DNA from 2 places in the Streptomyces sp. Edi2 genome. Region 2 is predicted to be linked to the other one. Evidence: riboswitches for the same ligand, from Rfam matches in the RefSeq annotation. Region 2 holds a riboswitch; the other holds the start of a gene.

Region 1 (3,384 bases), 3.1 Mb from region 2:
GCCGCCGCACTCTTGGTGCCCACGGACTGGGTGGCGGCAGCCTTGGTCACGGGCTGCTGTGCCGAGTCGGCCGACTGCGCCTGAGCGGGCGTCGCAGTGGCCAGTACGCCCACTGCCGCCACGGCGGTGAGGATCTTCCCCGTAGAGATGCGCATGAACAGACTTCCCCCTGGTCAGAAAGAAATGATCAAAAACGCTGTCACCCTACCCGGCCCGACTACTCGCCGGTAATGGAATAGGTGTTCCCATCTCGGAAGTTCGGAGAAGTGGGCCGCGGCCGCGTGGCACCCGGGCCGACAGGCCAGGGGGCGCCGGGCCGCGGATGGCGGCAGGACTGAGCCGCACGCACGCCTGGTACGGCCGTCCGTGCGTGCGTTCGACGGTTCGCAGTCTGCGTCTGCGTCTGCGTCTGCGTCTGCGTCGGCGTAGGTACCGGCACTGGCACTGGCACCGGCACACGCCCGGGCACGGGTTCGGCTGCCGTCAGCCGAGGAGGCCGCGGACCCTCAGGCCGCCCGTCGTGCCGCGTACTCCGGGATTTCGGCCATCGGGGGGCGCTCCTCGGTGTCCACGTCCGTCGTACGGGGGACGAAGCCGTCGGCCCCGCGGTCGAACTGGGTGAGCCGGGGGCGTACCAAGTGGCCGCGGGCCAGGCGGAGTTGCGCGGTGCGGTAGATCGCGGCGGCCATCCGGCCGAGGGCCTGGCCGTCCTGGTGGCGGTGTTTGCGGACGCCGACGTCCACCTGGGCGAGGGCGTCGAGGCCGACGGTGTGCAGGGCGTCGACGAGCAGGCCGAGCTCGACGCCGTAGCCGACCGGGAAGGGGAGGCGTTCGAGGAGGGAGCGGCGGGCCGCGTACTCGCCGCCGAGGGGCTGGACGAAGCCGGCCAGCTGGGGCCAGTGGAGGTTGAGGAGCGGGCGGGCGACCAGTTCGGTGACCCGGCCGCCCTGGCCGGCCCCGGCGCCCTCGGTGCCGGTCTCCAGCGGGCGGTCGTACATCGCCTTCACGAACTGGATGTCCGGATCGGTCAGCAGCGGGCCGACGATCCCGGAGACGAAGGCGGAGGAGAATTCGCGCAGGTCGGCGTCGATGAAGCAGACGATGTCGCCGGTGGTGGCCAGCAGGGAGCGCCACAGCACCTCGCCCTTGCCGGGGAGGGCCGGCAGCCGCGGCAGGACGCTGTCGCGGGGGATGACCCGGGCGCCGGCCGCCGCCGCGACCTCGGCGGTGCGGTCGGTGGAGCCGGAGTCCAGCACGATCAGCTCATCGACGAGCGGGACCGGGCCGGTCATCAGCTCGGCGCGGATCACCGCCACGATCGCCCCGACGGTGGCCTCCTCGTCGAGGGCGGGCAGTACGACACTCACCGTGCGGCCCGTCTGGTGCTTCGCCTCCAGCAGCCGCCCCAGCGGGCGGTCCGCGGCGGACCAGGAGCGGCTGCTCAGCCAGCCCTCCACCTCTTCCAGCACGTCTACGACTCCTCGGTCGCCGCCGGTGGGCGGCCTCTGTGATCCATCTCGCGCATCGGACGACTATCTCAACCGTCAGTGCCTTCGGTTACAGTCTTGAACAACGCGGAAGACCGTTGCATGTCGGGGTCCGCGCCACAAACGCCTGGGTTTCGGCCCAGCGCCATACCGCTCATCCAGAGGGGCAGAGGGATACGGCCCGTTGAAGCCCCGGCAACCCTCCAGCCGGTCTTGCCGCAAGGACGCTGACGTCCCGCGCGCGAGGCTCCCGGCTAGGGAAGGTGCCAAATCCGTCTCGTGGCGAGATTCGTCGCGAGGAAGATGAGGAGAAAGGGCCTCGCCTCCATGGCTGTGCAAGTCACCGAAAACACCCCCACCGTCGCTCTGGGCCCCGCCGCAGCCCTGTCCTGCCGCGAGTGCGGACAGCGCTTCGCGCTCGGCCCGATCTTCGCGTGCCAGGAATGTTTCGGGCCGCTCGAAGTCGCGTACGACCTGCCGAGCGGCGACCCCGAGGGCCTGAAGAAGCAGATCGAGGCCGGTCCGGACAACATCTGGCGCTACGCCCCGCTGCTGCCCGTCCCCGCCGACGTCGCCGACAAGCCCAACCTGAACCCCGGCTTCACCAAGCTCGTCCAGGCCGACCGGCTCGCCGCCGAGCTGGGCGTCACCGGCGGTCTGTACGTCAAGGACGACTCCGGCAACCCGACGCACTCCTTCAAGGACCGCGTCGTGGCGATCGCCGTCGAGGCCGCCCGCGCCTTCGGCTTCACCACCCTGTCCTGCTCCTCGACCGGCAACCTCGCCGGCGCGGTCGGCGCCGCGGCGCGCCGGGCCGGTTTCCAGTCCTGCGTGTTCATCCCGCACGACCTGGAGGCCGGCAAGGTCGTCATGGCCGCGGTCTACGGCGGTGACCTGGTCGGCATCGAGGGCAACTACGACGACGTCAACCGCTTCTGCTCCGAGCTCATCGGCGACCCGCTGGGCGAGGGCTGGGGCTTCGTCAACGTCAATCTGCGCCCCTACTACGGCGAGGGTTCCAAGACCCTGGCGTACGAGATCTGCGAGCAGCTGGGCTGGCGCCTCCCGGACCAGATCGTCATCCCGATCGCGTCCGGCTCGCAGCTCACGAAGATCGACAAGGGGCTCAAGGAGCTGATCGCCCTCGGTCTGGTCGAGGACAAGCCGTACAAGATCTTCGGCGCCCAGGCGGAGGGCTGCTCGCCGGTGTCCACGGCCTTCAAGGCCGGGCACGACGTGGTCCGCCCGCAGAAGCCGAAGACCATCGCCAAGTCGCTGGCGATCGGCAACCCGGCCGACGGCCCGTATGTGCTCGACATCGCCCGCCGTACGGGCGGCGCGGTCGAGGACGTCAACGACGAGCAGGTCGTGGACGCGATCAAGCTGCTGGCCAGGACGGAAGGCATCTTCGCGGAGACCGCGGGCGGGGTGACCGTCGGCGTGACCAAGAAGCTGATCGAGAACGGTGTGCTCGACCCGTCCCTGACGACCGTCGTCCTGAACACCGGTGACGGCCTCAAGACGCTGGACGCGGTCGCCCCGACCTCAGGGCCCACGGCCACGATCCGTCCGGACCTGGACGCGTTCCGCGCGGCCGGTCTCGCCCGCTGACGCTGCCGGCCCCGTCCGCGCACGGGGCCGCGCCACCTCCCGCCACGAGGCCGCCGGCCCGTCCGCAACGAGGCCACGCCACCGCCCCCGAACACGTACTCCGCAATACCCGGAAGGCAGAACCATGAGCGTGAAGGTCCGCATCCCCACCATCCTCCGCACGTACACCGGCGGCCAGGCCGAGGTCGCGGCCGAGGGCGCGACCCTCTCCGAGGTGATCGCCGACCTGGAGCAGAACCACCAGGGCATCGCGGCCCGGGTGCTGGACGACGCCGGCAAGCTGCGC
Region 2 (3,384 bases):
TCCGGCCCGTCCCCTCCCGTGAGTGGAGGAAGTGAAGGTGGGTGGGGGCGGGCGTCGATCACAGACATTTCCCGGTGCCCGCGCCACAGTCCATTACTCGTGCCAGGGCCATTTCCCCGTGCCAGGGCCATTCCCCTGTGCCCACGGGCATTCCCCTACGTCCACAACGCGCACCGGACCAGCCACAGCCACCCCCCACCGGCCCTCTTCCCACCCACCCAACGGGAGGGGACGGGCCGGAGCGGGTGGGTGTCCGGACGTAAAGCGAAGCAGTCCGGACACCCACCCGCGCAGGCCCGTCACCGCACCCCGACAGCCCCGCGCAGCGGACCCGCCCGCCGCAGGCGCAACGGCGGGACAGCCGAACCCGGGGCGGCCGCAAAGCGCAACGGACCGGCCCGCCGCCAGGCGCAACGGCGGCAAACCCCCACGGCGGGACGGCCGAAAACGTGGGCCAGCGGCAAAGCGCAGCGGAACGGCGGGGAAGACAAAAACGTGGGATTCACACCGCGCTGCGCGCGGGAACGCAACGGCCGTCCTCCGTCTGATAGTTCCAGCGGGCGCCGTTGGTGACCAGTTCCTTGACGGCGCGGAGGAAGCGGTCGACATGCTCGTCGGGGGTGCCGGCGCCGAAACTCACGCGGATGGCGTTCAGGGAGCGCTCGCCGGGGGCCGCGTCGGGCGCCCCGCACTCTCCCGGGTCCTGCGGTTCGCTGCCCAGGAGGGTGCGGACGAGGGGGTGGGCGCAGAAGAGGCCGTCGCGGACGCCGATGCCGTACTCGGCGGAGAGCGCGGCCGCGAAGTGGGAGCTGTTCCAGCCCTCGACGATGAAGGAGAGGACGCCGACGCGTGCCGCGTCCTCGCCGAAGAGGGAGAGCACGTTGACCTCGGGCACCTCGGCCAGGCCGGCGCGGAGGCGGGCGATCAGCTCCTGTTCGCGGGTGGCCAGGTCCTCGAAGCCGGCTTCGGTCAGGGCCTGGCAGGCCGAGGCGATGGCGTAGGCGCCGATGACATTGGGCGAACCGGCCTCGTGCCGGGCGGCGGTGGTGTGCCACTCGACGTCCACCCCGCCGTCGGTGCGCCGGGCGACCTTGCGGCTGGCGCCGCCGCCGGCCAGGTACGGGGCGGCGTTCTGCAGCCAGTCCGCGCGGCCTGCCAGCACACCGGCGCCGAACGGCGCGTACAGCTTGTGGCCGGAGAAGGCGATCCAGTCGACGTCCAGCTCGGCGATGTCCACGGGGTGGTGCGGGACGAGCTGCGCCGCGTCCAGCACGATGCGCGCGCCGTGGGCATGCGCGGCGGCCGCCAGCTCGCGCACCGGCCACAGCTCACCGGTCACGTTGGACGCACCGGTTACACAGACCAGCGCCGGGCCGTAGGGATCGCGCTCGGCCAGTGCCTTCTCCAGGGTGTCCACCGCCTGCCGCGGGGTGCGCGGCGCGTTGAGGTAGGTCACCGCGACGTCCGGGCGCTGCTCCCAGGGCAGCAGCGAGGCGTGGTGCTCGGTCTCGAAGACGAAGACCCGGGTGTGCTCGGGGAGTACGGCCGCGAGGAGGTTCAGCGAGTCGGTGGTGGAGCGGGTGAAGACCACCTGGTGGTCGTCGCCGCAGCCCAGGAACTCCGCGATGGTCCGGCGGCTGTTCTCGAAGAGGTCGGTGGACAGCTGCGAGAGGTACCCGGCGCCGCGGTGCACGCTGCCGTAGTACGGGGCGTAGGCCGCCACGTCGTCCCAGACCCGCTGCAGTGCGGGGGCGCTGGCGGCGTAGTCCAGCGCGGCGTAGTCGACCTCGCCGCCGGTCACCAGCGGGACGCGGACGTCCCGGCCGAGGACGGGCAGCGGGGCACAGACGGAGCGGTCGGCGGCAACGGCGGAAACAGACATGGCGAACTCCCGTAAGAGGCAAGTGAATTCGCTGCGGGGCGGAGCGCGTCGGGTGTGCGCGGGGCGCACGGCAGGGCGCCGCAGCGGAAAGGAAAAAGGGATGCGGAAAAGGGGCCGTCGAGCCCTATCGCATTCGCTGATTCACGGAAGTTCTCCCTCGGGGACCAGGATCCCTGGCGAGGGATCCGCGCTTGCCGCAGACCTCGCTGCCTACGGCCTGGTCATCACCCGGGGCACCCCGCCACGGAAGGAGGGTTGCCGGACAGCGGGCCGGGGCCTGCATCGCTGTCACTCGTGACCTGCGCAGAATCATGCCATACGGGCAACATCACGCAAGCCCCGGTCCGGATGGCGGAACGGGGCTTGCGTCACACGCTGTGTTACCGGGCGCTCAGGTGTTGCTGGCGGTCACCCAGCGCTCCAGGGCCTGCCGGGCCGCGCCCGAGTCGATCGCGGCGGCGGCCTTGTCGATGCCGGCCCGGATCTGCTGGGCCAGCGGGGCGTCGGAGGGCTCCAGCGCGACCAGCGCCGCCGCGGAGTTCAGCAGCACCGCATCGCGCACCGGTCCGGTCTCCCCGTCCAGCAGCCGGCGGGCCACCTCCGCGTTGTACGACGCGTCGGCGCCGCGCAGCGCCTCCACGGGCACCAGGTCGATGCCCACGTCGCGCGGGTCGAAGGCCTCCTCGCGCACCGTGCCGTCCCGGACGATCCAGACCCGGGAGGTCGCGGTGGTGGTCAGCTCGTCCAGGCCGTCGTCGCCCCGGAAGACCAGCGCCGAGGAGCCGCGCTCGGCGAGCACCCCGGCCAGGATCGGCGCCATCCGGGCGTCGGCGACCCCGGTCGCCTGGGCGCGGACCTTCGCGGGGTTGGTCAGCGGGCCCAGCACGTTGAACGTGGTGCGGATGCCGAGCTGGCCCCGGGCGTTGGCGACGTGCCGCAGCGAGGGGTGGAACTTCACCGCGGAACAGAAGGTGATGCCCGCCTCCCAGGCGACCTCGGTGACCCGCTGCGGGGTGAGGTCGAGATTGACGCCGAGCTTCTCCAGCACGTCGGATGCGCCGCTGGCCGAGGACGCCGCGCGGTTGCCGTGCTTGACGACCTTGGCGCCGGTGCCGGCCACCACGATCGAGGACATCGTGGAGATGTTGACGGTATTGGCGCCGTCGCCGCCGGTGCCGACAATGTCCACGCTCGGTCCCGGCACCTCGATCAGCCGGGCGTGCGCGTACATGGTCCGGACGAGCCCGGAGATCTCGGCGACGGTCTCGCCCTTGGCCCGCAGCGCCACCGCGAAGCCGGCGATCTGGGCGTCGCCGGCCTCGCCCCGCATGATCCGGTCCATCGCCCATGCGGTTTCCTCCGCGGCGAGGTCCCGGCCGTCGAGCAGGCCGTTGAGGATGCCCGGCCAGGTGTGGGCCGCCACGCTGTCGCCGCCGAGGGGGGTCGCAACGTTCATGGTCCACACTCCTGATTTGTCTCCTGCTTGTGCGTTCACCCTATCG

Evidence for each region. A riboswitch is a leader RNA that binds a small molecule or an ion and turns the genes downstream of it on or off. The one in region 2 is predicted to bind S-adenosylmethionine.
Region 1: it holds a riboswitch for S-adenosylmethionine, as region 2 does, so the genes downstream of both, thrC (threonine synthase) here and ABR737_RS13715 (aminotransferase class V-fold PLP-dependent enzyme) in region 2, are expected to answer to the same signal.

The regions. Positions count from the first base shown of each region.
Region 1 is NZ_JBEJGX010000003.1:5,422,412-5,425,795, forward strand. Features, by position in the region: gene ABR737_RS27300 (hypothetical protein) at 1-155, opposite strand, end outside; gene ABR737_RS27305 (glucosyl-3-phosphoglycerate synthase) at 507-1,469, opposite strand; SAM riboswitch class I at 1,639-1,797, shown strand; gene thrC (threonine synthase) at 1,815-3,098, shown strand; gene ABR737_RS27315 (MoaD/ThiS family protein) at 3,223-3,384, shown strand, end outside.
Region 2 is NZ_JBEJGX010000003.1:2,336,552-2,339,935, forward strand. Features, by position in the region: gene ABR737_RS13715 (aminotransferase class V-fold PLP-dependent enzyme) at 503-1,882, opposite strand; SAM riboswitch class IV at 2,065-2,182, opposite strand; gene trpD (anthranilate phosphoribosyltransferase) at 2,274-3,338, opposite strand.